Regions from separate parts of the Staphylococcus sp. MSU001 genome, predicted to be linked through region 2. Evidence: riboswitches for the same ligand, from Rfam matches in the RefSeq annotation. Region 2 holds a riboswitch; each other region holds the start of a gene.
The links. A riboswitch is a leader RNA that binds a small molecule or an ion and turns the genes downstream of it on or off. The one in region 2 is predicted to bind S-adenosylmethionine.
Positions count from the first base shown of each region.

Region 1 (11,882 bases), on a different contig from region 2:
TATTCATTTGATGCGTAGCCAGAAAGTGGATAATGATCTGAGTAGTCATTGTATTTGTATGTTTTTCCCCAAGATTTCACGGACCATTCTGGTGACTTCACTCTATGTGTATCATTATGCCATGAGCTTGGTTGTGCATGGTCACGATCTAATAAAATATAATCTAAGTGTTGAGGTTCTAATTTAGGATAATTGTATTTCGCAATACTATTACTGCTAGTATCCCAACTATATGCATTACCATCGAATTGAGTAGGTAACGAAACATTTAAGTTATTTGCCATTTGTTGATATTCTTCTGAATCTTTAATGACATTTAAGTCACCACCGATATAGACGGGTTCATTTTTAGGGATATTCTTGTCTTTGATAAATTGTTTAATTTCACTCATTTGACTCTGTCTAATGTCTTTATCTTTTCCTTTAAAGCATGTTGGATCTTCAGCTTGTAGATGTGTTCCGATAATATGGTGGTATTTGCCATTCTTATTAATTTTAATGTAGGCAAAGCCTTTATTACCGGCCATATCAGCACCACAGCCTTTTTTATAAATATGTTGTTCTTGTTGTACGATAGGCCATTTACTCACAATACCAACGCCACCGCTTACTTTTTTAATTTTTCTATAAGTACCAGAAGTATTTTGCCAACCTTCTGTACCTTTACCAACGATAGGTGTTTGATAAGGATACTGTGAATGTAAACGTGCTAACAATCTTTTTGATGCTTTTTTATCAAATAATTCATTTAGAATCACGACATCTTGATTTTGAATGTAATCTGCTTTTGAAATTAAATCAGCGCGCTGAGATTGTCCCCAATTAGGGTAGATAGCAGTAGGTAAGAAATACACGTTATGTGTAGTGATTTTAAGACTGTCTTTATAATCACGTTCACTCGCATATGTGATAGTCGAAAATACTAAAAATAAACTACTTAAAACCAACAAAGTAGTTAGTATACATTTACGTTGCCAATTCAATATTGTTACACCTCGTTTCATTTGATGGTGTGATTATATCAAACTAAATTAAGTATCTTTTGAAAATTACTATTTCTAAATAAAATTTTAATAAAAAATTAAAAATCAATGATGCTTTAAAGAGTTGCAAAAGTTCAGTCACTATTATTTTTTGATAATCTTTAAAAGTAATGTTGTAAACATTTTGATTTTAAAGGATAGAAGTTGGAAAGAGGGTCTAAAAATAAGAAAGAAAATTCTGAAAAATAAAACCCTTATATATCAACTTTTTTAGACAACGGTATGTATGACGGCACACATACCGGTCTTTAAATATATTGAATAAAGTAATTAGGTATATTAGACTGATTTTATTATTTTATTGGAGAGACTGGGGCTGATAATATGACTCACCTTACGTTTAAGCAAGGTGTGAAAGAGTGTATTCCTACGTTACTTGGATATGCAGGTGTAGGACTATCATTTGGAATTGTGGCAGCCTCCCAAAATTTCAGTGTTTTAGAAATTATATTATTGTGTCTGATTATTTATGCCGGTGCAGCCCAATTTATTATTTGTACATTAGTGATTGCAGGCACTCCTATTTCTGCAATTGTGCTTACAACACTTATCGTTAACTCTCGAATGTTCTTATTAAGTATGACTTTAGCACCTAATTATAAGCAATATGGATTTTGGAATAGGGTAGGGCTTGGAACGTTATTAACAGATGAAACTTTTGGAGTTGCTATAACACCATATGTTAAAGGTGAAAAAATTAACGATCGATGGCTACACGGACTAAATATTACTGCTTACCTATTTTGGACTGTTTCCTGTGTAATCGGCGCCATTTTCGGAGAGTATATTTCAAATCCTGATGCGCTTGGTCTAGACTTTGCCATTACCGCAATGTTTATTTTTTTATGTATATCTCAATTTGAAGGTATTAAGAAATCACGATTGAGAATATATATTGTACTCATTGTATGTGTGATTGTGATGATGATTCTTTTAAGTTCAATTCTACCTTCATACGTAGCAATATTGATAGCCGCAATAGTTGCTGCATTGTTAGGGGTGATGATGGAAAAATGACGACAGATTTACATACATTAGTACTTATTGTTTTATGTGGCGTGGTCACATTACTCGTTCGTGTTATTCCATTTGTTATGATATCGCGTGTCAACTTACCAGCAATTGTAATTAAATGGCTTTCTTTTATTCCTATCACTTTATTTACAGCTCTTATTATAGATGGTGTAATTCAACAACATGATCATACATTTGGTTATACGCTTAATTTACCTTATATTATTGCAATCGTACCAACTGTGATGCTCGCTATTTTCACACGTAGTCTAACAGTGACAATTCTCGGAGGTATATTTGTCATTGCTTGCTTACGTTTAATCTTTTAATCTTTGAAAATCATATCAAATCATTGAACTTACGGAAAAAGTTAGTTAAGATTAAAATAATTAGAAAATTTAGACTATTCGAGACGAAATGCATATCTACATCACAATACAATTAAATTACCTAACCTTATTTTGAGAAGTTGAGGGATTTGGCCCATAGAAGCTTCAGCAACCGACTTTAAATAGCACGGTGCTAATACCAACGAGCAACTCGAATGATAAGTACGATAAGTGCCTTTACATCATTTGAGTAAGGCACTTTTTTAGTTGAAGGAGGTATGGAACTATTATGACGAATTACACGGTTAATACATTAGAACTAGGTGAGTTTATAACTGAATCTGGTGAAACGATTGATCATTTACGTCTACGTTATGAACATGTAGGACTTCCTGGTCAACCCCTTGTCGTTGTTTGCCATGCACTTACTGGCAATCATTTAACATACGGCACGGATGCGCAACCTGGCTGGTGGCGAGAAATCATTGATGGTGGTTACATTCCAGTTCATGATTATCAATTTCTTACATTCAATGTCATTGGAAGTCCATTTGGTTCAAGTTCTAAATTAAATGATGACAACTTCCCAGAACATTTAACATTGAGGGATATTGTTAGAGCTATTGAGTTAGGTATACAAGCATTAGAATTTAAGAAGATTAATATTCTCATTGGAGGCAGTTTAGGTGGTATGCAAGCGATGGAATTGCTTTATAATCGTCAATTCGAGGTGGAAAAAGCAATCATATTAGCCGCTACTGATAAAACGTCCTCCTATAGTCGTGCTTTTAACGAGATTGCAAGACAAGCTATACATATAGGTGGTAAAGAAGGTTTAAGTATCGCACGTCAACTCGGCTTTCTCACGTATCGATCGTCTAAAAGTTATGATCAACGTTTTACACCAGATGAAGTAGTAAGCTATCAACAACATCAAGGTGATAAGTTCAAAGAATATTTCGATTTAAATTGTTATTTAACACTGCTAGACGTCTTAGATAGTCACCATTTAGATAGAGGGAGAGATGATGTTGATGAAGTCTTTCAGTCGTTGGAAACGAAAGTACTAACAATGGGCTTTATTGATGATTTGCTTTATCCTGATGATCAAGTGAGAGCTTTAGGAGAACGTTTTAAATATCATCGTCATTTCTTCGTACCAGATAATGTAGGACATGATGGTTTTCTTCTAAATTTTAATGATTGGGCGCCTAATTTATATCATTTCTTAAACTTGAAACAATTCCGACGTAAATAGTAAAGTTTTATAATAGAACACAATCCCCATGAGCACACATAAGAAATACTAAACAGTGCAGAGTAGGTAAATTTTTCTTTGGCATGAAAATAGTCATACAAAGAATTATATAAGCAAAGTTTATTTCATATGTCGTATCTATGCATAAACCTATCACTGGTAGTATGGCTTTACTTTATTGTTAAATTTTAGCAAAGAGGTTAAAATAGGAGTTATAGTCAAAAAGTATGGGAGTGGCGTATGTGTTTTCAAAAATACAACCTAAAGCAACTATTTTAGCAATTATTTCATTATTAGTAGTCGCTTTAGCAACACATGTATTACCTGTTCTCGGCTTGATTTTATGTTTATTTGCAACGATTCCCGGTATTGTTTTGTGGAATCGTTCCATACAATCATTCGGAATTAGCGCATTAGTAACAGTTGTACTTACAACATTATTAGGTAATACATTTGTCTTAAGTATGATGGTCTTAATCTTATTATTAAGTGCGATTATCGGACAATTACTTAAGGAAAGAACATCTAAAGAACGAATTCTTTATATTTCAACAGCTTCATTAAGTTTAGTTACACTTATTGGATGGATGTTATTACAAACATTCGATAAAATTCCGACGGCAGCTGTATTAATTAAGCCTTTTAAAAATGCAATGCATGAGGCTTTCTTAACAAGTGGAATCGATTCAAACTATAGACAGATTCTTGAGGAAAGTTTCCGACAAATGACGGTCCAACTCCCTAGTTTTCTAATTATAGTTATTTTCATTTTTGTCTTAATTAATCTGATTATTACATTTCCAATTTTACGTAAATTTAAAGTAGCAACACCTATTTTTAAACCTTTATTCGCATGGCAAATGAGCCGTAATTTACTATGGTTTTATCTTATAGTACTTATTTGTGTCATGATTGCAAGTGAACCAAGTACGTTCCAAAGCATCGTGTTAAACTTTGATGTTGTGTTATCATTAGTGATGTACATCCAAGGATTAAGTGTCATTCACTTCTTTGGTAAAGCTAAAAGATGGCCGAACTTCGCAACAATTCTTGTTATGGTAGTAGGGACACTTCTTACACCGGCAACGCATATTGTTGGATTACTTGGGGTAATTGATTTATGTATTAATTTAAAGAAAATAATAAAAAAATGATGATTAAAAAGTGATTAGAGGTGGAAGAATGAACCGTCAATCCACTAAAAAAGCTTTGCTCATACCGTTTATTTTAATGGTACTCACTGCTATAGCACTTGTCATCGTGTGGTTTATTTTTAACCAACTAGTGGCAGGTATTGCTACAGCTATACTTATTGTGATGATTATTATTAGTGGCGTGTTATTGAGAAAAGCATTTCTAAAAATGGATAATTATGTGGATGATTTAAGTGGTCACATCTCGGCAAGTAGTAATAAGGCGATTAAGCACTTGCCTATAGGGATGATTGTGTTAGATGAAGATAATCACATTGAGTGGATGAACCAATTTATGACAGATCACATTGAAACGAATGTGATTTCTGAAAATGTCAATGAAGTCTTCCCTAACATATTAAAACAACTGGAAAAAGTTCAAGAAGTAGAAATAGAAAACAACAATTATTACTATCATGTACGATATTCAGAAAACGAGCATTGTTTATACTTCTTTGATATGACTGAAACTGAACGTACAAACGAACTATATGAAGATTCAAAGCCGATTATTGCAACAATATTTTTAGATAATTACGATGAAATCACTCAAAACATGAACGATACACAACGTTCTGAAATTAACTCTATGGTGACACGTGTGATTAGTCGTTGGGCACAGGATTACAATATTTACTTCAAACGTTACAACTCAGATCAATTTGTAGCTTACTTTAACCAAAAAATATTGGCTGAACTAGAAGATTCTAATTTTGAAATCTTAAGCCAATTAAGAGAAAAGAGTGTGGGTTACCGCGCACAACTAACTTTAAGTATTGGTGTAGGTGAAGGTACTGAGAACCTTATTGATTTAGGTGAATTATCACAATCTGGTTTAGACCTCGCGTTAGGTCGTGGTGGTGACCAAGTTGCAATTAAGAATATGAACGGCAATGTAAGATTCTATGGTGGTAAGACTGACCCTATGGAAAAACGTACGCGTGTACGTGCGCGTGTGATTTCACATGCTCTCAAAGATATTCTTACTGAAGGCGATAAAGTTATCGTTATGGGACATAAGCGACCAGATTTAGATGCTATAGGTGCAGCTATCGGAGTTTCGCGCTTTGCATCAATGAATAATTTAGAGGCATTTATCGTTCTTAATGATTCTGATATTGATCCGACATTACGTCGTGTTATGGATGAGATTGATAAGAAACCGGAACTAAAAGAACGCTTTGTAACATCAGATGAGGCTTGGGATATGATGACTTCCAAGACGACTGTCGTTGTTGTAGATACACATAAACCTGAAATGGTCTTAGATGAAAATGTCTTAAATAAAGCAAACCGCAAAGTAGTCATTGATCATCATAGACGTGGCGAAAGCTTTATTTCAAATCCATTACTTGTGTATATGGAACCTTACGCTAGCTCAACTGCTGAGCTCGTAACGGAATTACTAGAATATCAACCAACTGAACAGAGATTGACTCGTTTAGAATCAACTGTTATGTATGCAGGTATTATAGTAGATACAAGAAACTTTACGTTAAGAACAGGTTCCAGAACATTTGATGCCGCAAGTTATTTACGTGCACATGGCGCTGATACAATCTTAACGCAGCATTTCTTAAAAGATGATGTCGATACGTATATCAATCGTTCAGAATTGATAAGAACAGTTAAGATACAAGATCAAGGTGTAGCCATTGCACATGGTTCAGATGATAAAATTTATCATCCTGTAACGGTTGCACAAGCTGCCGACGAGTTGTTAAGTTTAGAAGGCATTGAAGCATCTTATGTAGTAGCTAAACGTGAAGACAACCTAATCGGTATCTCAGCACGTTCATTAGGTTCCATAAATGTTCAATTAACAATGGAAGCGTTAGGTGGCGGTGGCCATCTGACAAATGCTGCGACACAAATAAAAGGTGCGACAATAGATGAAGCAATAGAACAATTACAACAAGCAATTACAGAACAAATGAGTAGGAGTGAAGACGCATGAAAGTAATTTTCACACAAGATGTTAAAGGTAAAGGTAAAAAAGGCGAAGTTAAAGATGTACCAGTAGGTTACGCAAATAACTTCTTACTTAAAAATAAATATGCTGTAGAAGCAACTCCTGGTAACTTAAAACAATTAGAACAGCAAAATAAACGTGCAGCAGCAGATAGACAACAAGAAATCGATGATGCAAAAGCACTTAAAGAACAGTTAAAAGATATCGAAGTTGAAGTATCAGCTAAAACAGGTGAAGGCGGCAAACTATTTGGTTCAATCAGTACGAAACAAATTGCCGAAGCGCTAAAAAAACAACATGATATTAAAATCGACAAACGTAAAATGGACTTACCACATGGTATTCACGCACTAGGATATACTAACGTTCCAGTGAAATTAGACAAAGAAGTCGAAGGTACAATCCGTGTGCACACTGTAGAACAATAATTTAAAGATATGACGCGAGGATAGTACATGATTACTATTATAGGTGCAATTATATAAGATGTATGACTTATACAATTTGTTAACCTCTGAAATACCTGTAGTGTATCTCGTGATAATATCAGATGACGATAAAATAAAAGATGGATTGAAATAAGAGGTGTAAGTAGATAATGGATGGAATGTATGAGCAAAATCAAATGCCACATAGCAATGAAGCTGAACAATCTGTCTTAGGTGCCATTATTATAGATCCAGAACTCATTAATACTACTCAGGAAGTTTTGCTTCCTGAGTCGTTTTATAGAGGCGCCCATCAACATATTTTTCGAGCAATGATGCACCTAAATGAGGATAATAAAGAAATTGATGTTGTCACATTGATGGATCAATTATCAAGTGAAGGTAGCTTAAACGAAGCGGGTGGCCCTCAATATCTCGCCGAACTATCGACGAGTGTACCGACAACGCGAAACGTTCAGTACTATACGGATATCGTTTTTAAACATGCGTTGAAACGGAAACTTATTCAAACTGCTGATAGTATAGCGAATGATGGCTATAATGATGAATTAGAATTAGATACGATTTTAAGTGACGCCGAACGACGTATTTTAGAACTATCTTCTACAAGAGAAAGTGATGGTTTTAAAGATATTAGAGATGTCTTAGGACAGGTATACGAAACCGCAGAAGAACTTGACCAAAATAGTGGTCAAACACCAGGTATTCCAACTGGTTATCGTGACTTAGACCAAATGACTGCTGGTTTTAACCGTAATGATTTAATCATTCTAGCGGCACGTCCTTCAGTAGGTAAGACTGCCTTTGCCTTAAATATTGCGCAAAAGGTTGCCACGCATGAAGATATGTATACTGTCGGTATCTTCTCACTTGAGATGGGCGCCGACCAATTGGCAACACGTATGATTTGTAGTTCTGGTAACGTTGATTCCAATCGTTTAAGAACTGGGACGATGACTGAAGAAGATTGGAGTCGCTTTACGATTGCGGTAGGTAAGCTATCACGAACTAAAATCTTCATAGACGATACGCCAGGTATCCGTATCAATGATTTACGTTCTAAATGTCGTCGACTCAAACAAGAGCACGGTCTTGATATGATTGTGATTGATTATCTACAATTGATTCAAGGAAGCGGATCACGTTTCTCAGATAACCGTCAACAAGAAGTTTCAGAGATTTCACGTACACTTAAGGCGATTGCACGTGAATTAGAATGTCCAGTTATTGCACTGAGTCAGTTATCACGTGGCGTTGAACAACGACAAGACAAACGTCCTATGATGAGTGATATTCGTGAATCTGGGTCTATAGAACAAGATGCCGACATCGTCGCTTTCTTATATCGTGATGATTATTATAATCGTGGTGAAGGTGATGAAGATGATGACGATGCTGGTTTTGAACCACAGACAAATGATGATAACGGTGAAATTGAAATCATCATCGCCAAGCAGCGTAACGGTCCAACAGGTACTGTGAAACTTCACTTTATGAAACAATACAATAAATTTACAGATATTGATTATGCTCATGCAGATATGTCATAAAAAATATTTTTCCGTACAATAATTGTTAAAAACTATTTATTGTACGGTTTTTATTTTGTTTTTCTCTTTTGAAAATGTGGGAAGTATGTGTATGCATTTTACTTAGACATCCTTTAAACAACTGTCATAGAAACGTTTGGAAGTGATTTTACACAGAAAATATACTGAAAGATGATGCGTTATCGAACGCTGATTAATGTTCGATTTTTATTTGCAAATTCAAAATCATATTGGTAAAATACCTAGTGGTTAAACGAGAAAAACTTGGAGGTGCTCATATGTCATCAATCGTAGTAGTTGGGACACAATGGGGAGACGAAGGTAAAGGTAAAATAACAGACTTTTTAGCAGAGCAAGCAGACGTAATTGCTAGATTTTCTGGTGGTAACAATGCGGGACATACGATTCAATTTGGTGGAGAAACTTACAAATTACACTTAGTACCATCAGGTATCTTTTATAAAGATAAATTAGCTGTAATCGGTAACGGTGTAGTTGTAGATCCAGTCGCATTATTAAAAGAATTAGATGGGTTAAATGAACGTGGCATTTCAACTGACAACCTACGTATCTCAAATCGCGCACAAGTCATTTTACCTTATCACCTAGCTCAAGACGAATATGAAGAACGTCGTCGTGGCGATAATAAAATCGGTACAACGAAAAAAGGTATCGGCCCAGCATACGTAGATAAAGCACAACGTATCGGTATTCGCATGGCAGACTTATTAGAAAAGGAAACATTCGAACGCCGACTCAAAGAAAATATTGAATATAAAAACGCATACTTTAAAGGCATGTTTAATGAAACTTGTCCAACATTCGATGAAATCTTTGATGAATATTATGCTGCAGGTCAACGTTTAAAAGACTATGTGACAGACACAGCTAAAATTTTAGACGATGCAAATGTGGCTGATGAAAAGGTATTATTCGAAGGGGCACAAGGTGTCATGTTAGATATTGACCATGGTACATACCCATTCGTTACATCTAGTAATCCAGTTGCAGGTAACGTTACAGTAGGTACAGGTGTTGGCCCAACATCAGTGTCTAAAGTGATTGGTGTATGTAAATCATATACATCTCGTGTGGGTGACGGTCCATTCCCAACTGAACTCTTTGATGAAGATGGCCATCATATTAGAGAAGTGGGTCGTGAATATGGTACAACTACTGGACGTCCACGTCGTGTAGGTTGGTTTGACTCAGTTGTATTACGTCATTCACGTCGTGTAAGTGGTATCACAGATCTTTCAATTAACTCCATCGACGTCTTAACAGGATTAGACACAGTTAAAATTTGTACTGCTTACGAATTAGATGGTGAAAAAATTACTGAATACCCAGCAAACTTAGATCAATTAAGACGTTGTAAACCTATCTTCGAAGAGCTTCCAGGTTGGACTGAAGATATTACAGGTTGCCGTAGTTTAGATGAACTCCCTGAGAATGCACGTAATTACTTAGAGCGTATTTCAGAATTATGCGGTGTCCATATTTCAATCTTCTCAGTAGGTCCAGACCGCGAACAAACGAATTTATTAGAGCAACTTTGGTAGAATAAAGCATCAAGAAAGCATGTGAGTTTTGTTTAATTAGAGCATTGAGCGAAATGATTAATATCATTCTTAGTGCTTGCTATATGCATGAAAGTAAAAAAGCTTTCTAACTCATATCTATCAATATTTGCAGTGAATCATCTTTAAACAAGCGGCCACAACATAATGGTCGCTTGTTATTTATTTTGGAGTAGGTCAATGACTTTCATCTCCTTTTGTTCTACTCCAGTTTTATTTTAAAACAGCAATTTGAAATGAGTTTTGAATGAAATCAATGGTTTTATTCTTCTCCACAGTAAGCTTCATAGCATGATTGTGTTGGTTGATTAACGAAACAAAAATATTATTAAATTTATGTAAAAAATATCTTGTCATCAAAAGTAGAGCTATGCTATAATCTATCTTGTGCTTAAGAACGGCTCCTTGGTCAAGCGGTTAAGACACCGCCCTTTCACGGCGGTAACACGGGTTCGAGTCCCGTAGGAGTCACCATTCTAGGTCCCGTAGTGTAGCGGTTAACACGCCTGCCTGTCACGCAGGAGATCGCGGGTTCGATTCCCGTCGGGACCGTATTGCCTACCCAATAGGGTAGGCATTTTTTTATGCTTTTTTACATACAACAATGTACCTTCACTTTATTAATCTTTCTGATTCACACTACCTACTTTTTTAACATGCAATGAAAACTTAATATTCCTATACATGCTTATATTTCTATCATTACAAACACTGTCATTACTGCACTTTTACATATACGAAAACGATAAAATATGATGATAAAGCTAAACAAAAGCGTCAAGCATATTGCAAAAGTCTAACTTATTTTGCGGAACTGTATTTCAATGGTAAAATTATAAATAATATTATTCTATAATTTTAAATACTAAAATAGAATTAACCGTTCATAAATGGTAAATTATATAATAGGTAGCTATATGTTATATAGAGAACAGAATAATAATGAAGCACTTCGAAAATTTGATATAACATTAGCAATGTAAACGAACGGAAGAACTACACTTTGAGAAAAGAGGTTTATAATATATGGCTAGAAAAGTTGTTGTAGTTGACGATGAAAAACCAATTGCTGATATTTTAGAATTTAATTTAAAAAAAGAAGGTTACGACGTATATTGCGCTTATGACGGTAATGACGCAGTAGATTTAATCTATGAAGAAGAACCAGATATCGTCTTACTTGATATCATGTTACCTGGTAGAGATGGTATGGAAGTGTGTCGTGAAGTGCGTAAAAAGTATGAAATGCCAATTATCATGCTGACAGCGAAAGATTCTGAAATTGATAAAGTTTTAGGTCTTGAATTAGGTGCAGATGACTACGTAACTAAACCATTTAGTACTCGTGAACTCATCGCACGTGTGAAAGCGAACTTACGCCGTCATTATTCACAACCAGCCCAAGAAGTAAGTGGTGCGACAAATGAAATTACAATTAAAGATATTGTGATTTATCCAGATGCATATTCAATTAAAAAACGTGGAGAAGACATT
Region 1 covers NZ_JBRIKK010000003.1:58,757-70,638, forward strand. Annotated here, with positions in the region: gene sph (sphingomyelin phosphodiesterase) at 1-983, opposite strand, end outside; gene ACVBFA_RS02235 (AzlC family ABC transporter permease) at 1,368-2,060, shown strand; gene ACVBFA_RS02240 (AzlD domain-containing protein) at 2,057-2,386, shown strand; SAM riboswitch class I at 2,511-2,611, shown strand; gene metX (homoserine O-acetyltransferase MetX) at 2,676-3,644, shown strand; gene ACVBFA_RS02250 (YybS family protein) at 3,872-4,798, shown strand; gene ACVBFA_RS02255 (DHH family phosphoesterase) at 4,827-6,794, shown strand; gene rplI (50S ribosomal protein L9) at 6,791-7,237, shown strand; gene dnaB (replicative DNA helicase) at 7,408-8,808, shown strand; gene ACVBFA_RS02270 (adenylosuccinate synthase) at 9,087-10,370, shown strand; tRNA gene ACVBFA_RS02275 (tRNA-Glu) at 10,788-10,862, shown strand; tRNA gene ACVBFA_RS02280 (tRNA-Asp) at 10,868-10,940, shown strand; gene yycF (response regulator YycF) at 11,415-11,882, shown strand, end outside.
Region 1: another riboswitch for S-adenosylmethionine. It lies ahead of metX (homoserine O-acetyltransferase MetX); the one in region 2 lies ahead of metK (methionine adenosyltransferase).

Region 2 (10,235 bases):
AAGATCCACAAGGAAATATTTGGCGTCGAACATATTCGCCTAGCAATAACGGGTGGGTGCATAAGCATATAAACGAAGTAGAAGAAGAATATAATTATTAAAAGGTTAGCCTTTTTTTGTTTTCTCCTTTTTTATGTTTATTAATTTATAAATGTGGAATAAAAATAATAAAATATTTAGGAGGTTATTTTATGAAATTTTTATGTCATGTAATTCAATACTTAGTTATGCTACTTGCAATGATTTTTTCTTCATTAATTTATATGAATTTATCTATTTTATTTTTGGATAAAGTTGTCGAACCATATTTTGACGAAACTGGAGTTATAGTAATGGTGTTTGTTATTTCGTTCATAATTATAGGTTTATTAATTAATTGCTTAGTTTCAATAGGCGTTCTAAAACTTATTTATAATTTTTTCGATAAAGATGTCTACGATTTTGTTCCGTTCTATTCACTTTTTATAGGTTTGGTCGCATTATTTATGACACTTTTTAAATTATTTATTGATTATTATAAAAAACATACTGACTTGCCAAAGGAAGAGGATGAATTTTTAATCCTAATAAATACCGATGCATTAAGTTTTCTAAATCAATATACTTTTATGAATGCTTTTTTACTAGCTTCTTCAGTGTTAATTGTTAATTATGCAAAGTCAAGAAAAGAGATGAAAGAAAAAAACACAATTAAGAATGCTTCTTAATAATATGTATAATACTAATAAAATGAGGAATATTATCTTATAGAAATGGTAGTAAAGAGACAACTAAATTGAAAAAACTAAATAATAAATTTTGGTCAACTTACGGACAAAGAAACTACTTGAAAGCTTATTTTAAAGCTATTGAGCAGTCCCTCACTCTCCGTAAAATAGTAAAAATTAGTAAACATTAGTTTTACTGATTTACGTTAGAACGTTGTTATATCAACGTTCTTTCTTATTTTTGTAGAAATCTGTAAAAGGTGTTTAAAATATTTTGATCAATAGATGGTCAATATTGATTGAAATAAAGATAAGTTGTCCGTTTTGTTGACCACTTGAAAGTTTATTATATTATCAAGCTTTGTATCGTCTTCACTTTTTAATTCTTCAAAGAGGTGACTATATACACGCCATGTTATTTCAATATTTGCATGACCAAGTCTTTTACTTACATATTGAATTGAAAAATTATTAAGCTAGTAACATAAATGCATGTGTATGTCTTAAACTATGTAAAGTCTATTTATTCATCTTATTTTCTATGCAGAATTTCTTTAGTATATTATTTACTGCATTATGTGTAATTAAAGATGCAGTTGAGATAATAGTTTTTGTGGATAAACTTACAGACATTTAATCTAGTGTTTTTGTAAAATTTTCATATCAGTAGGGGGACATCTACAGTTCTATATAATTTTTTCATACTCACATATCATTTCCTTCTAAAAAAGTAAAAAATAATAAGGGTAGTAACCCACCCATAATTTTATTCATCTGGAGCGATGTGTTCATTTTGTATCTCTGCTTGTTGGTATCTCCACGAATTAAAGTCTTGTCCTGGCGCAACGCCCCAAGAACCACCAACTCCTTGCAATTCTCCACGTCTAGCTTTTTCCGATGCTTCTTTAGCTGCTAAATAATCTCCATATCCAAAACCATTTTGACCACCATCATGAGCTACCGGCATATCATTATTAAATCGATTGCAATGATCTTTTTGGGTATTATTTTGAGCTGTTTGTTGAGATTGAGTATTTTGTTTGTTTTCATTATTACGTTTGCCTTTTTGAGAATCAGTTATAATTTTATTTTGTGAATTGTCATTTGTTTTGTTATTGCTATTTTCGTTTGAATTAACTTGTTCATTCTATTTGTTATTTTCGATTGAATTAGCATGTCCATTTTCTTGGTTCTTTTGATTTACTTTCTTTAGTTTTATTCTCAGTTTTACTTTCAGATTTTTTGCTTTCATTACTGTCTGAATTATTGTGTTTTACTCCGCATGAACCTAATATCAATAAACTACTTAAAATTAAAACTATAACTTTATTCATTCTACACTTCTCCTTATTTATTTGAAATTTGTTTTAAAAGATTGATAATTTCATCATTTTGCTGTAAAACTTTATGATTTTGATCCAATAAATTGTTGTATTGTTTAATTAAAGTATCTAGTTGAGCAATTTGTATAAAATTTTGTTTTTGTTGAGACATGTAGTAATTATATTTAGCTTGTTTTTCCATGTTGAAAGTGAATTTGCCCATAGCATGATAAAAATTATCAAAGTTTGCAAATATAGATTGTTTATCAAAAGCTTTTTTTGTTGTCTCAGTAGGTTCATCAATACCTTGTGTCTTGAAGAATTTTATCATTTTATCATTTTTTGCTTTTACAAATGCATTTTCATGTGTCGGATCAATTTCTTTAACTTTTGAAGTAATAATTGAAATACAATTGTTTTTATCATGTTTATAAAGTTCGATAAATTGTCTTTTTTCGCTAATAGGGAGGTTATCCCAATAAGCTTTTTCTGTTTTGTCCAATTTAGACTTAATATCTGCTTCTTTCATACTTTCTCTAAATCCTAACGATTCAGTCATATCGGCTTCTCCTTTGTTTATATTTCTTTATATTAAAAAACTCTCAACGGCCAAATGTAATAAAGTATTTGTCGTTGTGAGTTCCAACACCATAATTAATTTTGTAATAGTTTAATTTTTCTGCTAAATACTCTTTGCTTAAATGAGAATATTCATCTATTTACCTTTAATCTATACTTTTATTTTTTATTATTCGTTGAAATATTTCGGAAAATTATCTAACAATTTCGATACTCATATCAAGAATCCATAGTATTTTATAAAGTAATTTAAAAATATCACAAACTAATCGGTGTTACAATATTATTTAAATGAAATATATTAAATAATGAATTCATGAGGTGGTTCTTTTTGAAAAGAGAACGATTCTTATAAAAATGTATATATAGCTAATAATAGAATGATTGATGAAAATAAATAGAGTACATTATTAGTTGAAATGTGATAATGAAAGTTGCGTAGGTTACTAACTTAAAAGCATGACTATATTAAAGACATATAGATGACGCATGTAGTCCACATTTTCAATAGGGGATTGACTTTTAAACATATTACTTTAAGTTGAAAATAACATATTAAGCTCAACTACTGATATTTAATAAGCAAGTAGGTATAATTATATGTGTATATAATTTGGAGGAATGCATTGTGAATTTTTGGTTACAAGAACAAGCTCAATCAAATGGAAAGCGATTGGCGATTGTTACAAATCAGTTATCTTTAACGTACGAAGAATTATATCATCGTGCAAAAACAATCGCGCAATATTTAACTTCTTTAAATCAGAAAAGGATTGGTTTATATATAAGCAATGATATTGATTCAGTTGTTCTGATTCATGCTTGTTGGTTAGCTCATATTGAAATAGCTATGATAAATACACGTTTAACGCGACATGAGATGATAAATCAAATGAATTCAGTCGACATAACAACGATTGTACACACGTTGCCTTTAGAATTAGAAGGGTTTAATTTATATCATTTTAATGATTTAACACAATTGGATAAATATGATGTTTCAAGTTACAAATTTAATTTAGAATCGATTGCATCAATTATGTTTACGTCTGGAACGACGGGACCTCAAAAAGCTGTGCCTCAAACGTTTAATAATCATTTAGCCAGTGCTATAGGCTGTAAACATAGTTTAGGATTCGAACAAGATACTGTGTGGCTTTCGGTCTTACCTATATATCATATTTCTGGGCTCAGTGTTATTTTACGCGCAGTGATAGAAGGATTCACTGTCAGACTTGTTAAAAAGTTTCAAACTGATGATATGTTAACACAAATAAAGACTTATCCAATCACCCACATGTCTCTTGTTCCACAAACTTTAAAGTGGTTAATGGATGCAGGATTAACTCAACCATTTTATTTAGAAAAAATTCTGCTAGGTGGTGCTAAATTATCACCACAGTTAATAGAGCAAGCATTGACTTATCGTTTACCTGTATATAATTCTTTTGGTATGACAGAAACTTGCTCTCAGTTTCTAACAGCCTCACCTCAAATGTTAAAAGAACGTTTCGATACTGTTGGAAAACCAAGTGAAAATGTTGAAGTGAAAATAAAAAATCCCAACGCATATGGCCATGGAGAGTTATTAATTAAAGGTGAAAATGTGATGAATGGTTATTTATATCCCAAAGATTTAAAAGACACATTTAATAATGATGGGTATTTTCAAACTGGAGATATAGCTGAAATAGATGATGAGGGTTATGTCATGATATATGATCGGCGCAAAGATTTGATTATAAGTGGCGGAGAGAATATTTACCCTTACCAAATTGAAACAATAGCAAAAGACTTTGAAGGCATTGAAGATGCCGTATGTGTGGGAATATCAGATGATACTTGGGGGCAAGTGCCAATACTATATTATGTGACAAATCAAGATATTAATCGTAATGAATTAATAGAACATTTTGAAAATCATGTAGCTAGATATAAAATTCCTAAAAAATATTATCAGGTAGAATCTTTACCTTATACATCGACAGGTAAATTACAACGTAAAAAGGTCAAAAGTGAAGACTTGAATGAGGGAAAGAATAATGAAAGTTAAGGCAATCAATCTATATACTTATAAGGAACCTTTTAAATCACCAATTTCAACACCGAAAGTGAAGTTAACGCATCGAGAAAGTTTGTTTACGGAAATAGTAACTTATAGTGGAGAAATTTATTATGGAGAGTGTAATGCATTTTTAACTCATTGGTATGATAAAGAAACAATACTCACAGTCGCAAATAGATTAAGAAAGTGGATACCACAAGTACTTCATCAAGATATGACATCTTTTGATTCATGGTTACCTTACCTCAATCAAATGAATGATGCGCCAGCTGCTCGATCAATGGTTGTCATGGCTGTTTATCAAATGTATAACGATCTGCATGATTTTGAAGTACAATATGGTGCTACAGTTAGCGGCTTAACTAATAGTCAAATTGAAGCATTATTAGAAACAAGACCGAAACGTATTAAACTTAAATGGTCAACATCACTTATCAAAGATCTTGAAACCATACGTTTATTAAATCTTGAGTGTGATATTGCAATAGATGCAAATGAATCATTAACAAAGCCATCATTTTTACAATTAGCCAATGAAAAAACATCAGATATTATATATATTGAAGAACCTTTTAAAATTCTAGAAGATTTAAATGATATTGATATGTCTATTTTTCCTAGAATTGCCATCGATGAAAAGGCACTTTCTATAGAAAAAATACAATCAATAATTCAACAATATCCCATACAAGTCGTCGTGTTAAAACCATTTAGACTTGGAGGAATAGATAGAATGTTAGACGCCATGAAAATTTTGAAAGAAAAAAATATAAGGTTTGTAGTTGGGGGCATGTATGAGTTTGGTCTAAGTAGATATTTTACAGCAATGTTAGCTAAAGAAGGAAATTATCCGGGTGATATAACGCCACACGGTTATTATTTTGCTAATGATATCGTAGAAACAAGTGGCATATTAAAAGAGGGAATGATTTATTTCACTCCCCCTAAAGTCAAGCGTTCTTTACTTAACAAAGTTTAATGATGATGTGTGGTTTTAGAATTTTTATCCTTTTTTAATGGAACAGGATCAAAGCCACCTTTATGCAATGGATGACATTTAAGTATGCGCCGTACACCGAGATAGAGTCCTTTTAGAGCACCATGGTATTCGATGGCTTCTCTAGTGTATTGTGAACATGTTGGATAAAATCGACATGTTGGGGGTGTAAGTGGCGAAATAAAACGTTGATAAAATACAACTAGAGATAACAATATTTTTTTCAACATTGATAAAGGCCTCCAACTAAATATTTGATAAATATATTTTAACATAGGATGAGAGGAAGTGAGGAACGTGGAGTTTGAGGATAAAGATGGAAGGGTTGTAACATTGAACTATAAAAATGAAAATGATATGCCAAATGGTAATCACGTTCTTGCAATTCCTGTATACAATAGTCAGTTATTATTTACACACCATCAACAACGTGGGATAGAGTTTCCTGGTGGTAAAGTTGAAATAAGCGAACAAAGTAAAGAAGCAGTAATTAGAGAGTTATACGAAGAGACGGGTGCAATCGCAAAATTTATCTACTATTTTGCACAGTATCGTATAAAAACGGAGCATGATGAGCCGTTTATTAAGGATGTTTACTTCGTTGAAGTAAGTCATTTGGAATATGTAGATACCTATTACGAGACTTTAGGCCCTTGTCTTTATCATCATATTAATGATATTCCTTTAAATAAAAGAAGTTTTTTAATCAATGATAAGGCGATTCTTCATTGTTTGGAAAGGGTGAGAGCACTTGGATTTTATTAAGGAAAAGCGCATGCCAATCGAATATGAAACTCATTTTTTTAATGAAGTAACATATATTGTAGATTATTTAAAAGTTAAGGCTCTGATGATGATTCCGAAAAGCAAAAAAGATATCAAACGTATTGTTATATACTTAAGAGGTGGTAAAGGGCAAGTTGGAAGAGTGAGAGCCGCAAGACTTATGCAATTTGCAAATGAACATACCTTAGTTATAGGCCCATACTATAGAGGAAATAATGGAAGTGAAGGAAGAGATGAATTTTACCGTGGTGATTTAAATGATGTAACGCATTTGATTCGACTTTTAAATCAAAACTATCCTTCTGCATTTATACATATGGTAGGATTTTCACGTGGAGGTCTACAGGGATTACTTACTTTTAATGATTTGCCTGTAGATAGTTATATGATTTGGGGTGGCGTATCTGATATACATTTAATGTATGAAGAACGAGTTGATTTGAGAGGAATGTTACGACGAATGGTTGGACATCCAAAAAAAGATACGAAAGCTTATAAGAGCAGAGATGCAATGCAATTTATAAAAAAAGATAGTCCTCCTATTCTCATTATTCATGGTGGCAAAGATATTCAAGTTGGAATACACCAAGCTTATGATTTAGAAAAAAAATTAAAATCCAAAGGAACCTATTATCAAACCTATTATCAATTGGATGAAGGTCATGTACCACGACCTGCTGCGATGAGAGACGTAATTCAATATATACATCAATGGATGAACGACGTCGAAAATAAAAATTTAAATATATTGTGACAATGGATTATACATGTTGATGATAACAATGTATATATTAGGAATAATTAGATATTAAATAATGAGATTGTTTGAAACTTTAGAAATGTATTATCATATATAGATATCCTCAAATAAATGTATTAATAATCCACTCGGCATTTAAATAAAAATTTAAGTGCCTGAGGTATTGAAAGCTTTCTCAGGCACAATGCTTTTAAATTTAACATATAAATGTGCATATTAATTATTGATTAAATGCACCTTTGTTGGCAATATGTTCGACTTCCTTGCCGAATTTTTTAAAGTTATTATTAAAGCGTTGAATCAAATCGTAAGCCTGTGCTTTGTAGTTATCTTTATTGTTCCAAGCATTGATAGGATTCAGAATAGTTGTAGGTACATTGTCAATCTGAACTGGAATATTTAAGCCAAATGTATCATCTTTAATATATTTAGTATTTTTTAATTTACCTGATATAGCTTGATCTACCATTTCACGAGTATAGTGTAGACTAATTCTTCGCCCTATACCATATTTGCCACCTGTCCATCCAGTATTTACTAGATATACATCAACATCATGAATATCGATTAAATTTCCAAGTAGATCAGCATACTTTGTTGGACTTAAAGGTAAGAATGGTGCACCAAAGCAAGTTGAAAACGATGGTTGAGGTTCAGTAACACCACGTTCTGTTCCAGCTAGTTTAGACGTAAACCCACTTAAGAAATGATACATTGCTTGATCTTTAGTTAGCTTTGAAATAGGAGGGATAACTCCAAATGCATCAGCGGTTAAGAATATAATCGTATTCGGATGTGCTGCCTTTGAAGGTGTAACAATATTCTCTATATAGTCAATAGGGTAGGCGGCACGAGTGTTTTCAGTATAGGTGTTATCATCAAAATCTACTGTACCGTCATCATTTGTAACTGTATTTTCTAAGATTGTTCCATATTTAATAGCATTATAAATTTGAGGCTCTTTCTGTTTAGATAAATGAATTGCTTTTGCATAACATCCACCCTCAATATTAAAAACGCCATTTTTATTCCAACCGTGTTCATCGTCACCAATTAACTTACGTTTTGGATCGGCAGAAAGCGTCGTCTTACCAGTTCCTGATAATCCAAAGAATAATGTTACATCTCCTTTTTCTCCAACATTAGCTGAACAATGCATACTCATGATATCCTGCATTGGAAGCAAATAATTCATTACAGAGAAAATACCTTTTTTCATTTCACCAGCGTATTCTGTACCACCAATTAAAATCACTTTATGTTTAAAAGATATAATGACAAATGTTTCACTATTTGTCCCATCTAATTCAGGATTAGCTTTAAAGTTAGGTGCTGAAACAATCGTAAAGTTGGGTTTTATATTTTGAGCTTCATCTATAGATTCTGGACGAATAAACATGTTACGAGCAAATAAGTTATGCCAAGCTAATTCATTTATCACCTTAAGTTTAAGACGTGACTCTTTATCGCTCCCTGCATATCCACTAAATATGTAAAGTTCATCTTTCTGATTTAAATAGTCGAGTACTTTATTGTAAAGTTTTAGAAATGTTTCTTCATCCATGGGCTGATTGATATCTCCCCAATTTATATTATCCCTATACGATGGTTCAGTGACAATAAATTTATCTTTAGGTGAACGACCAGTGTACTTACCTGTTTTAACATTTATTGCCCCCAGTTCAGTTAATTCACCCTCATGGTTTTTTAAAATTTTTTTGTATAATTGTGTTGATGATAGTTGAAAATGTGATGTAGCTTTTTCTATTAGCTGATTTATCTTAAGTGTTTCTGTGTATGTATCTATAGACATACCCAATCCCTCCATACAATAATTTATGTAAGCCCTTACATTTAGATAGTATAACACACCGATTGAATTTATCCACTTGAAAATAGAAATAGTGACAATGTATAAAATTGACAACATACTTTGAATTAGATATTATTAAGTTTAACGGATTCTCTTATCCTGAGTGGTGGAGGGACATGGACCCAATGAAACCCAGCAACCTCTTTATTTAAAGAAAGGTGCCAAACCGTTTGCAGACAAATATGGTCTGAACGATAAGAGCGAATGGACGTTTAAGAGCCTTCTCTCTATCTATATAGTGAAGAAGGCTCTTTTATTTAGCTCTCATATTTAAAGAGAATTTTCGTAATTTATTTAAAGGAGAAAATGATGACATACAATAAACGATTATTTACCTCAGAATCAGTTACTGAAGGCCATCCTGATAAAATTGCTGACCAAGTTTCAGATGCCATTCTTGATGAAATATTAAAGGATGATCCCAATGCTCGTGTAGCATGTGAAACAACAGTAACAACAGGAATGGCACTTATTTCTGGAGAAATTTCAACAACTACTTATGTAGATATTCCTAAAGTGGTAAGGGAAACGATTAAAGATATTGGTTATACTAGAGCAAAATATGGTTATGATTCACAAACAATGGCAGTGTTAACTGCGATTGATGAACAGTCACCTGATATTGCACAGGGTGTAGACAAAGCGCTTGAATATCGAAATGAAATTTCTGAAGAAGAAATTGAAGCAACAGGTGCAGGTGACCAAGGATTAATGTTTGGATACGCAACTGATGAAACAGATACGTATATGCCTCTACCTATATTCCTGTCACATCAACTTGCTAAACGATTATCTGATGTACGAAAAGATGAAATTTTAGATTATCTTCGTCCAGATGGAAAAGTACAGGTGACTGTTGAATATGATGAAGATGACCAACCTAGACGTATTGATACCATTGTTGTTTCTACACAACATGCTGAAGATGTAGAGTTAGCACAAATCGAAAAGGACATTAAAACGCATGTTATCTACCCAACTGTAGATAAAGCTTTATTAGATGAAGAAACTAAATTTTACATTAACCCGACTGGACGTTTCGTTATTGGAGGACCTCAAGGAGATGCTGGTTTGACTGGACGTAAAATTATAGTTGATACTTATGGTGGATATGCCCGTCATGGTGGAGGTTGTTTTAGTGGTAAA
Region 2 covers NZ_JBRIKK010000021.1:1,447-11,681, reverse strand. Annotated here, with positions in the region: partial or broken gene ACVBFA_RS09870 (N-acetylmuramoyl-L-alanine amidase) at 1-101, shown strand, start outside; gene ACVBFA_RS09865 (hypothetical protein) at 192-707, shown strand; gene ACVBFA_RS09860 (hypothetical protein) at 1,474-1,674, opposite strand; gene ACVBFA_RS09855 (hypothetical protein) at 1,877-2,041, opposite strand; gene ACVBFA_RS09850 (hypothetical protein) at 2,055-2,588, opposite strand; gene menE (o-succinylbenzoate--CoA ligase) at 3,237-4,661, shown strand; gene menC (o-succinylbenzoate synthase) at 4,651-5,652, shown strand; gene yidD (membrane protein insertion efficiency factor YidD) at 5,649-5,897, opposite strand; gene ytkD (RNA deprotection pyrophosphohydrolase) at 5,968-6,435, shown strand; gene ACVBFA_RS09825 (alpha/beta hydrolase family protein) at 6,422-7,210, shown strand; gene pckA (phosphoenolpyruvate carboxykinase (ATP)) at 7,437-9,029, opposite strand; SAM riboswitch class I at 9,181-9,290, shown strand; gene metK (methionine adenosyltransferase) at 9,399-10,235, shown strand, end outside.

Region 3 (11,882 bases), on a different contig from region 2:
CTTGAATATCTGCATCAAACGATTTATTCGTGCGTTGTGTGGTCATAAACCATTTTTTTAAGATATCTGTTTTTGTCCATGCCTCATAAACGACCTCTGGTGTATATTTAAGTAATCTCTCAATGTCGATTTCAACATATTCATTTTCCACATTATATTTTGCCATTTCATTTCACCTACTTTCACTCTTAATACTATTTTAACGTATTTGAGCTAGGTCACAAACTTTGAGCTCTATAAAATTAAATTATATTAAATAAAACTTATAATTTTAGTGATTTTTAACTTTTTAAATTCAAGATTGAGTGTATAGTCTTGTCCTTATCAACATTTTACTACTATTCTAAATTGCTTGATACTCAACTTAAAAATAAGATACAGATGGTGAGTATCAAAGAATCATTATAAAACTGTCAACAATCATAAGATTGTTGACAGCCAATATATACTATGGGTCGTATTTTATTTCTTTGACGATTGATTTAAACGAGGTACTCTTAAAATAATTGCTACTAATCCACAAACACCTAATAATATTGGATAAATACTATATTGTAACATTAGGAATGGGGAAATTCCGGCTACACCTGCTGCTGAAATCACTTGCGGGCTGTATGGTAATAATCCTTGAAAACACCCACCAAAGATATCTAATATACTTGCTGATTTCCTTGGATCGACATCATATTCATCAGCAATATTTTTAGCTAATGGTCCAGCCATAATAATAGAAATTGTATTATTTGCTGTTGAAATGTCAGCTGCACTCACTAAACTCGCTATACCTAGTTCTGCACCACGCTTTGATTTTACTTTTGACCTTACAAAATTAAGCAACCAATCAATACCACCATTATGTTGAATAATTCCTACTAGACCGCCTATAAGCAATGCAATCATAGCAATATCTTCCATTCCGATAATCCCTTTAGAAATAGCATTTAAAAGGCCATTCCAACCAAAAGAACCATCAATCAGTCCAATTATACCGGCTAATACAGTACCTCCTATTAATACAATAATTACATTAATACCAACTAACGCAAGAATCAAAACTAACAAGTATGGTATAACTTTAATTAAATTATAATCATAGTTTTTAGTATGATCTATGGAAATACCATTTGTTAAAAAGAATAAAATAATGATTGTAATAATCGCACCTGGTAATACAATTTTAAAATTGACTTTAAATTTATCACTCATTTTTGTTTTTTGTGTTCTTACTGCTGCAATAGTGGTATCAGAAATCATAGATAGATTATCACCAAACATCGCTCCCCCAACAACTGTTGCCATGGCTAATGCAGCTGGTACATCTGTTGCTTGTGCAAATCCAAAACCTACTGGTGCAATAGCTGCAACTGTGCCGACAGAAGTTCCCATTGAAATTGATACAAACATACAAATAATAAATAGTCCAACAATTATTAAATTTTGAGGAATAAGTGATAAGCCTAAATTAACTGTAGATGACACGCCACCCATTTTTTCAGCAGTCGTCGAAAAAGCTCCAGCAAGGATAAAAATAAGCATCATCAAAATGATATTAGAGTGACCTGCACCTTTTGTAAATACCTCTACTTTTTTCGCAAAAGTTTCCTTGCGATTCATCAGTAAGGCAACAATAACAGTAATTGTAATAGCAACATTTAATGGCATAGTGGTAAAATCACCAGAAATAATACCAACACCTAGAAATAGTAAGACAAATAACAATAAAGGAATTAATGCCCAAGCATTGCCATTCTTCATCTCTTTCATAATCTAACCTACTTTCCCGTATAATGGATTGATAAATTTTATACTAAAAAATTCCTATCTATTTAATCAATAACTCAAAAATAAAAAACCAGGGCACGTAATCATGCCCCAGTCTCAGTTAACATCGTGTTTAACCTTATCTTCTAACCTTCTCGGTTACTGGAATTGGCACATGATACAATGTTGCCGAAGCTTCTTTGGGCCAGTCCCTCCACTTCTCTTGATAAGTTATTGAATTGTGTTTAACGTTACAAGATATTTGCAATAACGTCAACACTTATTATTTTAAATATTTTAATAATAGTTTACATATTTTCAATAATAGTAAAGTATTTTTCAAAAATAGCCACACTTATTGATGCAAAGATGAATATCGCTAATGCAAGTCCAAAAATAACCATTAACTTTAAATATAATGATATGAGCATTGAAATGATTACTACAACAATCACAGTAAAAAATATATTCTTAAGACGTTGTGCCTTATGTCTTGATATTACTTTACGTTTTATCCGTTCAGATGATAACCTCTCCTCTAATTGAGATGATGTAATATGTAATTTCGTTTCTAATAAAACTGCAGTACCCACTGTTAATACCAGAATAAGTATCACTATCCATAAAGGCTGTTGCTCTATAAAGCTAACCACGTAAATACCAGAATATAGTATGCCCGAAAGCATACCAAGGATACGATCGAGTTTAGGGCTCATCCATATAATATGATTTCTAATATTATTATTAACAAAATATACATTTTTCAATCCACTCGTTATAAAAGTAATAATCACTATGACATGTAACAATATGGGATAATCATTAATAACGTATAAGACAATCAGTCCTATAACTAAAATGAGCAACGGCATGAATTTATATAGATATGCTTTCATCAATGACACCCTTAAAATGATATTTGTAAATATCTTTTTATCTTTATGAAGTAGGACGATTAACTGTAAATGTTTGACCTAACAAAGAGTAATCATTTCCAGCTAACCTAGCTACCGGATTTAATTGATTTGCATCAATTTTACTATCTTCAAAATAAACTTCTTCATCAATATGGTACATGACAATTTCACCAATTATCAAATCACTCCCGTTATCTTTGTTGCCCAATTGTACTATTTGATGAAGCTTACACTCAAACCTTACTTTTGCTTCTTTGATTGCTGGAACATTAATTAAATCAGAATCAATCATACTTAGAGAAGTTCTCTTAAGTTCATTAACACCATATTCTAACGGGGCAGCAGTTTCATTCACATCATTAACAATAGCCTCATCAGTAATATGCACAACAAACTCACCTGATTGTTCTATATTTATTGAGGTGTCTTTTCTATTTCCATTTGTACGTTGAACAGCAATTGCGATCATAGGTGGTGTATGATTAACTACATTAAAAAAACTAAACGGGGCTGCGTTGATATCCCCTTTTAAATTTTGAGTAGTTACAAATGCTATCGGCCTAGGTATGATACTTCCACTAAGTAATTTGTAATTTTGCTTATCTGAAAGTGTTTCAGCTTTTATTTTTTTCACTATCAATCAATCCAATCAATTTTTATTTAAAGTATAAAATTTACTATTTAACTATTGTTGTCCCTTTGTAGACAAAATTGAAAAAGAGTTAAAGAAGATCGTATATTCAATTGAATCACTGTTTGCCTATAAGATAAAAAACCTAGGACATTGATATTTGTCCTAGGCGCTTATTATCATAAACAAATCTTATATTAAACTGTATAGTTTTGTAAGATGTTTAGCACCTTCGTCGTGCTTTCACTTTGAAAATATATACTAATTAATATGCTATAGTTAATTTAATCTATTTGAGTCCCACCAGTCACACCATATACTTGACCAGTAATATAACTTGCATCATCAGAAGCCAATAACACATATATCCCAGCACATTCAACAGGCTGACCAGCACGTCCTAACGGTGTGTTTTGCCCAAAAGTAGGTATAGCGCTTTGTGGTTGGCCACCGACAATTTGAAGTGGTGACCAAAACGGTCCAGGCGCAACACAGTTAACACGAATACCTTTAGGACCCAATTCGGCTGAAAAACTCTTTGTTAAAGATATAATTGCAGCTTTCGTTGCCGCATAATCATGAAGAATTGGACTAGGATTATAACCTTGAACTGAAGATGTTGTTGTAATTGACCCTCCTGGTTGTAAATACTCAAGCGCTTTTTGGACTGCCCAAAATACCGGATAGACATTCGTTTCAAACGTTTCAGTAAAATCTTGAGTTTTAAACTCCGATAATTCATCTTGATAAAGTTGATGACCAGCAACCAACGTTACATTGTCTAAACCACCTAATTGCTGATAAGCCTCTTCAACCATGTCATAGTTGAATTGTTCATCTCTAATATCACCAGGAATTAAGATAGCTTTTTGCCCAACATTTTCAATGATCTGTTTTACATCATCGGCATCTTGTTGTTCACTTGGTAAATAATTAATCGCTACATCTGCACCTTCTTTAGCATAAGCAATTGCTGCCGCACGTCCAATTGCTGAATCGCCACCAGTCACTAGTATTTTAAAGCCATCTAATCGATGGTGGCCATGATAAGAATCTTCCCCACAATCTGGTTGTGGTGACATTTTAGCTTGTATACCTGGAACTTCTTGTTCCTGTTTTTCATAATTATCAGTTTTAAATTTATTGCGCGGATCTTGAGCTGACATTTCAAATCATCTCCTAATTCATTTAATGCTTTCTGTATACCCAGTTATCATGTACGTTTAATCATAGAAAATATGAAATCACAAATTATGTCAATAAACGTTGAACGAGCTGTACGAAATATTGAGGAACTTTTTCCAAAATACGCTCATCCGGATGATAATTAGGATGATGTAAATCAAATTTACTGTCGGAGCCAATAAATGCGAAAACACCGGGGTACTCTTCTGTATAACCTGAGAAATCCTCTCCAATAGTAACCGGTTCATCGAGCATTGATACATGATAGCCAACATTTTTAGCGACCTCTATTGCTTCTTGTGTTAGATGTGCATCATTTACTACTGCACCAGGTAGTCTTGAATAAGTTAAATCAATATCCACATTAAAAACACGACTTAAACCATCAGCAATATTTTTCATCCTATTTTCAATATAATGACGTTTATCCTCATCGAATGAACGAACAGTGCCCTGTATATAAGCTTTGTCAGCTATAACATTCCATGTGTTACCACAAGAAATTTCACCGATTGTTACAACTGCACTATCAAAAGCTGATAAATTTCGACTAACAATAGTTTGTAAACTATTGATTAGTTGTCCTACAACGATGACTGGATCGTTTCCTTGCTCAGGTTTTGCAGCATGCGCACCTTTACCTTTAACATTAAACTCAAAACGATCTACAGCAGAGGTAATTGCACCCGATTTAATAGCAAATTCACCAACTTTTAAAGTGGGATAATTATGAAAACCAAGTACTGCTTTAGCTCCTTTAAGTACTCCAGTATTTATAATTTCAAATGCACCATGTCCTAATTCTTCAGCAGGTTGAAATATTAATCGAACGCGTCCATTTAATTCATCTTCAATCTCTTTTAGTTGAGTACCAGTAGCTAATATACTTGCCATATGAATATCATGACCACATGCATGCATTGCACCATGATGCTTTGATGTAAATTCATGCTTCACTTGTTCTTCTATGGGCAGAGCATCAATATCTGTTCTTACCGCTATCATTTCCTCTCCTTGCCCAATTTCTGCTACTAAACCTGTTTTTAAAGGGACATCCAGTATACGTATACCATAACTTTTGAGTATTTTCCGTAACGTTTCTGTAGTTTCATATTCTTCATCTGAAAGTTCAGGATATTGATGAAACGTTCTTCTCCAATTTACATAAGTAGAATAATTTGTCATATATCGCTCAGCCCTTTCTCACACTTCTAATTTATTCATATGCTTTACTTGTGATTTAGCATTCTTTTAATTAACTTAATTGTCAATTTTAGTAAAGTTATCTTAACATTTTATCGGAAAATTCTAAATATTCAACGTTTTTAAGAGCTAGTTTATTAAAATAATTTAAAAAAGCGCAAACATTTTGAAACAGTTACATGTCTCATTAGTTACTGCTTAGATTACTGGAATATATGATAAACATGCATTAAAAATTCTCTTTCATAGTGAAATGAACGATCTTCACAATAAATGGTTATTCCTATTACGATAACAAGTATGACATTTTAATTTGTGACTAACACACCATTTCTTATTCAGTCATAAACTGTCAAAAAACGTCAAAATGCCCGAGACATCAACGAATATCACAGGCATTTTGAAACTAAGTATATCTAAATTTATTAAATTTTTACATGACGACTTCTAACTTTAAATTAAACAATGATGTACTAAATTAGCAACTAATTTAGCAGTTCTTTGATCTGAATCATACGTTGGATTCATTTCAGCTATACTTATAGATTTTACTTTTTCACTTGGAATGACACGTTTAGCAAGTTCGAAAACTGTATGTGGATATATACCTAGGACAGCTGGTGCACTTACTCCTGGTGCAAATGCACTATCTACTACATCCATGCAAATTGTGAACATAACCGTATCATGATTATGGATAAAACGTTCTATCATATCTTTAATAGGGGGAGACACCTGATGTAGTAATTCATCTGCATATACAAATTGAATATCTTTTTCTTTAGCATAATTAAATAAAGCTTGTGTATTACCACCTTGAGATATACCTAACACTAAATAATCTGCATTATCATCTTCTTCTAGAATTTGTCTAAAACTAGTACCAGAGGTTGAATAATCCTCATAACGTGTGTCAAAGTGCGCATCTATATTAATCACACCTATTGACGACTCAGGAAAAACTTTACGAGTAGCTAAATATTGTGCATATGCTATATCATGACCACCACCAAGTAAAAATGTTTGTTTATGTCGTTTCATAGACTTAGCAGCAAGGTCTGCGAATTCGCGCTGTGTATCTATTAGCAACTCATGATTGTGTTCTACATTACCATAGTCTATAATCTCTTCACATTGATTCAAATCTGGCAATCCAGCAAAAGCTCGCTTAATGGCATTGGGGCCTTCTTTTGCACCTACACGTCCTTTGTTTAATTCTACTCCTTTATCAATTGCATATCCTAATAAGCCCACGCCTTTGTGTTTCTCCGAAAAATCTAATTGACTTAAATCACCGAATTTAACAGTTTGGAAATGCCTAAATTGTGTAGGATCAGTTTCACTATCTAAACGACCTGTCCATAGATTAGATTGCGCAAGTTGATACATGATATATCCCCCTTGAATTTTTATCAGTTAAGTTAATTAAAGTATAACTATTGAATTTTTCTTTATCAATGCTTGCTCTTTTAACATACCCATATAATGATAAAATTATTTACGATTAGCTAACAAAATGATTCAAGACTATTACATTTTGATTATAATTAAAATAGACAATTTAAACATATGCTTGTAAGATGTATAATTGTAAATAAATCAATTTAAGCTTGTTACCTAATGGAGGTTACATACAATGAAAAACTCTAGATTTTCTGGGTTCCAATGGGCTATGATGGTCTTTGTATTTTTCGTTATTACAATGGCATTGTCCGTGATACTCAGAGATTTTCAAGCGACTATCGGAGTGAAACGTTTTGTCTTTAGCATTAAAGATTTAGCTCCTTTCATAGCTGCAATTGTGTGCATATTAATATTTAAACACAGAAAAGAACAATTAGCAGGATTGAAATTTTCTATCAGTTTAAAGGTGATTGAGCGTCTACTTTTAGCACTCATTCTACCACTTATCATTTTAATGATCGGCTTGTTTAGCTTTAATACTTATGCTGATAGTTTCATCCTATTACAAACTTCAGATTTATCAGTATCATTACTAACTATACTAATTGGTCATATTTTAATGGCTTTTGTAGTGGAGTTTGGTTTCCGTTCTTACTTACAAAATATTCTTGAAACAAGAATGAATACATTTTTTGCGAGTATTATTGTTGGTCTTATTTATTCAGTATTTACAGCTAATACGACATATGGTGTAGAATACGCCGGATACCATTTCTTATATACATTCATGTTTTCAATGATTATTGGTGAATTAATTAGAGCTACTAATGGTCGTACAATTTATATTGCAACTGCCTTTCACGCATCCATGACTTTTGCTCTCGTCTTTTTATTTAGTGAAGAAACAGGCGACCTTTTCTCAATGAAAGTCATTGCACTTTCTACAACAATTGTGGGTGTTTCATTTATTATTCTTAGTCTCATCATTCGTGCTATTGTTTATAAAACGACGAAACAAAGTTTAGACGAAGTTGATCCTAATAATTATTTATCTCATATTCAAGATGAAGAACCAAGTCAAGAAGACGCCTCTTCAACTTCAGATCATGATGTATCATCTAAAGATGAAACAAAGCAACAAGAAATTGATAATGACAAATATCAATCAAAGAAACCTAATAAGAGTGACGATGCGATTGCTACTTCTGATTATAAAGAAGACGCCTCTTCAGTTAATAAAGAAACGGATACAAATCACAATGATAAGCTTAGAGATCATTCAACTTATACCGAAGATAGACACTCATCAGTGGTCAACGATGTTAACGATGAAATTCACGAAGTTGAAGATCATAAAGCCGACACAGATAAATCACAGTAATAATTGATACTTTAAAATAGATCTTGTATTAATGATTCGCACTCTAAAAGTTTGATTTTAGTATTACTTTTTATTTTTAGTATTAAAATGCATAAATAAGCCAGTCTAATGATTACGTTCAACACCTTAATCATTGGACTGGCTTTTTCATATCTATCAATTTAAATAACAATCAATATACATTCGCTATATTGATTAAAGATAATTTATTGTGTTTCATTAGAACTATTAAGATGATAACTGCTTTTGCATTTAGAATCTTAATCTACTTACTAGGGTTTGCATTAGCAGGATATTAAATTCATCCATATTACTTTATTAATCGTAATATTTAAACACCATAACATTTTTACGCTTAAATATTCTTCTCAGTATCTATCAATTTTTCCATTATATATCTTTATTCTATTTTTTGTTTTTGTCTTGTTTTAATACAAAAAATAATGGTGTCATAAAAACTGCAAAAAAGAATGCAGTAATTAAATTTGTATACACATCAAATTCAATTGGAAATACCAAGCTAATTAAAGAATCAACAACAAAAAACGCAACGAAAAAGTAAATGAAATATAAAAAAACTTTCAAAATAAAACCTCCTTTTACCCCAGCTAAAGACCTAACTATTTTTTCAAAAATTATTACTAAAACACCAATAAACTTTTGCTTAAAAAATTAGTTGATGTCTTACATCAATTAGATAAATTGATTTTAACGTTTATAACAAAATTGAATTTAAACAAAATAAAAATGCTTGCCTCAATCAATAACATAGAAAACAAAAATTGACATACAATCTTACATTTTCGGAGTTCAGCACAAATCAGTTATTGAACTAACTTTATTACAAATTGGCGGACTCAATGACTATGATAAGATTGTATGTCATTCATGTCTTTACAACTCTAGTATGTATTGTTTGTGTAAGTTAATCACTTTAACACAAATGCTTTATCTAAATTTAACATCTCAGCTTAATATAATGGCTAAGTTTCTTTATTTAATATTTTTACGCCTTCTTGTGTTCCTACTATTACTTGATCGGCAATATCGAGGAAATATCCTGTTTCAAGAACACCAGTTAAATGAATTAAAAATTCGTGTAGCTCATAAGCAGGAATTCGATTTTGCAATGAACAATCTAATATGTAATTACCATTGTCGGTAATAAACGGTACATCTTCATTAACTCTTCTGCTTACATGAATATCATAAGTACACTCAATTTTTTTGGCAACTTGGTACCAATTAAATTTATCGACTTCAACTGGTAATGCAAATGTTTCTCCTAAATAGTTGACGAGTTTACTTTCATCTACAACAACGACAAATCGGTCAGCCATTTCATCTATGACCTTCTCCCTAAATAAGGCTCCACCACCGCCTTTAATAAGGTTAAGCGCACTGTCTACTTCATCAGCGCCATCTATTGCTAAGTCGATTTTCTCAACATCATTTACATCAACTATATTCATAGCTAATTCTTTAGCTAAAAATGCTGTTTTATTAGAAGTACAGACGCCGGTGATTGTATAATTCTTTTGCTGAATTAATTCAGCAATTTGGGGAATTAATAATTCAATTGTGCTCCCTGTTCCTATTCCTAGTGTCATTCCATTTTCAATTTGACTAAGTACATCTTCTAAGGTCATCAATTTTAGCTCTTTTGCATCTTTCATGGGTCGTTGCTCTCCTCTTCATAAAAGTATCTAATTATATTCTACATGAGATTCAATTTTTTAACATACCTCATTTTTGATTTCATATTAATCATTTCATTTTATTGTTAAACTATTTGTATCAACACTTGATAATAGCTTATAAATTAAAAGGTCGTGATATACATGATTAAAGTGAATGCCATATCTATTGGCAAAATAGAAACATTGTCTTATGGTAACTATAAACCAATGCAATCAGCGTTAAACAAAATTCCTTTTAAAGGTCAAATGTGGCTCAATCGACTTGGGTTCGTGGACGATGAACAAGCCTATCATAAACATGGTGGTATACATAAAGCGATATGTTGTTTTAGTAAATCTAATTATCAATTATTTAAAGATGACTTACATCAATTACCTGAATATGCAATGTTTGGTGAGAATTTGACAGTTGAACATCTAGATGAAGCCGATGTTTATTTTGGTAATCAGTATCAACTAGGCGATACAATCATAGAAGTATCAGATATACGAGAACCTTGTTGGAAAATTCAAGCTAAATATGCAATACCTAATTTAGTTCAAAAAATGTCGCAATCTGGTAAAACTGGATTTTATTTTAGAGTTATAAAAGAAGGATATGTACATCAGAGTGATAATTTAAAACTCATTAAAAAGGCAGAATCAAACACACGTCTATCTGTGAAAGACTTAAATCATCTATTCTATAATGAGCGTGATAATTTAAGATTAATTTATCATGCTCTTCGAAATCCTTATCTTTCACCTGATCGAAAGGAAAAACTACAGAAAATGAAAACGCGTGCCGAAAATAGAAAATTCATTAATTCTGACGATAAGTAGTTTAAAAAGAGTCTGAAACTTTTAAGCTCAGACTCTCATATGTATTGCAATGAATGATGATAATCATCATAAAAATACTACTTTTCATGAATTTGAAAACTTGTTTTAGATGTAAATAATGTATCTGCCTCTAAAATAGACTGAGCTTTGGCGCCGTACATATTTATATCATTAGGCATATATTGAGTTTCGATGGAAAATCCAGAATGCGCCTTATAAATATTAAAATCATTGTTCCAAACTTGTGGATCATTAAACGTAAACATTACAAAGTGAGGCATATCAGTCTTAATATTAAGTTCAAATTCAGAATTATCAATGGTAAGCTCATTTCCACCAAATTCGAAAGGATGATCAATGCCATTATAATGATTAATTTGTTGTTGCAAAGTTTCATTGTCACTTTCAAAAATATCTTTTAAATAGACTTTATTTGTACCCAATAATCGATGTAAATCAAGAGATTGCTCCTCTTTAACAATATGTTTATCATTTAACATATACATTTTTAATTCTGAACTATTAATACAGTGGTTATAGACAACATTGTTATCACGATTCAAATTAAAATAAACATGATTTGAAGGATTAAATACTGTTTTTTTTGTTGATTTTGCCTCATATTGTACGGACCATCGATGATTGGCATCATAAGTGTGAATAACCTTTACCATCATATCTCCAGGATAATTGTCCTCTTCTTCTTTAATCGTTGTTGTGAATATAATCTTTACTTGTCCAATATCATCAACTATTTCATAATCAAAAATACGTCTATTTAATCCATGACTGCCCCCATGCAAATGATGTTGACCATCATTTGATTCTAATTGAAAAGTATCATCATCTAATTTAAATGATGCATTTTCAATTCTACC
Region 3 covers NZ_JBRIKK010000018.1:16,232-28,113, reverse strand. Annotated here, with positions in the region: gene ACVBFA_RS09200 (SRPBCC family protein) at 1-166, opposite strand, end outside; gene ACVBFA_RS09195 (Na+/H+ antiporter NhaC family protein) at 463-1,764, opposite strand; SAM riboswitch class I at 1,898-1,994, opposite strand; gene ACVBFA_RS09190 (hypothetical protein) at 2,070-2,657, opposite strand; gene ACVBFA_RS09185 (flavin reductase family protein) at 2,701-3,312, opposite strand; gene ACVBFA_RS09180 (SDR family oxidoreductase) at 3,594-4,475, opposite strand; gene ACVBFA_RS09175 (amidohydrolase) at 4,561-5,679, opposite strand; gene hutG (formimidoylglutamase) at 6,151-7,086, opposite strand; gene ACVBFA_RS09165 (CPBP family intramembrane glutamic endopeptidase) at 7,334-8,482, shown strand; gene ACVBFA_RS09160 (hypothetical protein) at 8,888-9,067, opposite strand; partial or broken gene ACVBFA_RS09155 (hypothetical protein) at 9,045-9,268, shown strand; gene ACVBFA_RS09150 (ribose 5-phosphate isomerase A) at 9,466-10,158, opposite strand; gene ACVBFA_RS09145 (MOSC domain-containing protein) at 10,324-11,004, shown strand; gene ACVBFA_RS09140 (aldose epimerase family protein) at 11,082-11,882, opposite strand, start outside.
Region 3: another riboswitch for S-adenosylmethionine. It lies ahead of ACVBFA_RS09195 (Na+/H+ antiporter NhaC family protein); the one in region 2 lies ahead of metK (methionine adenosyltransferase).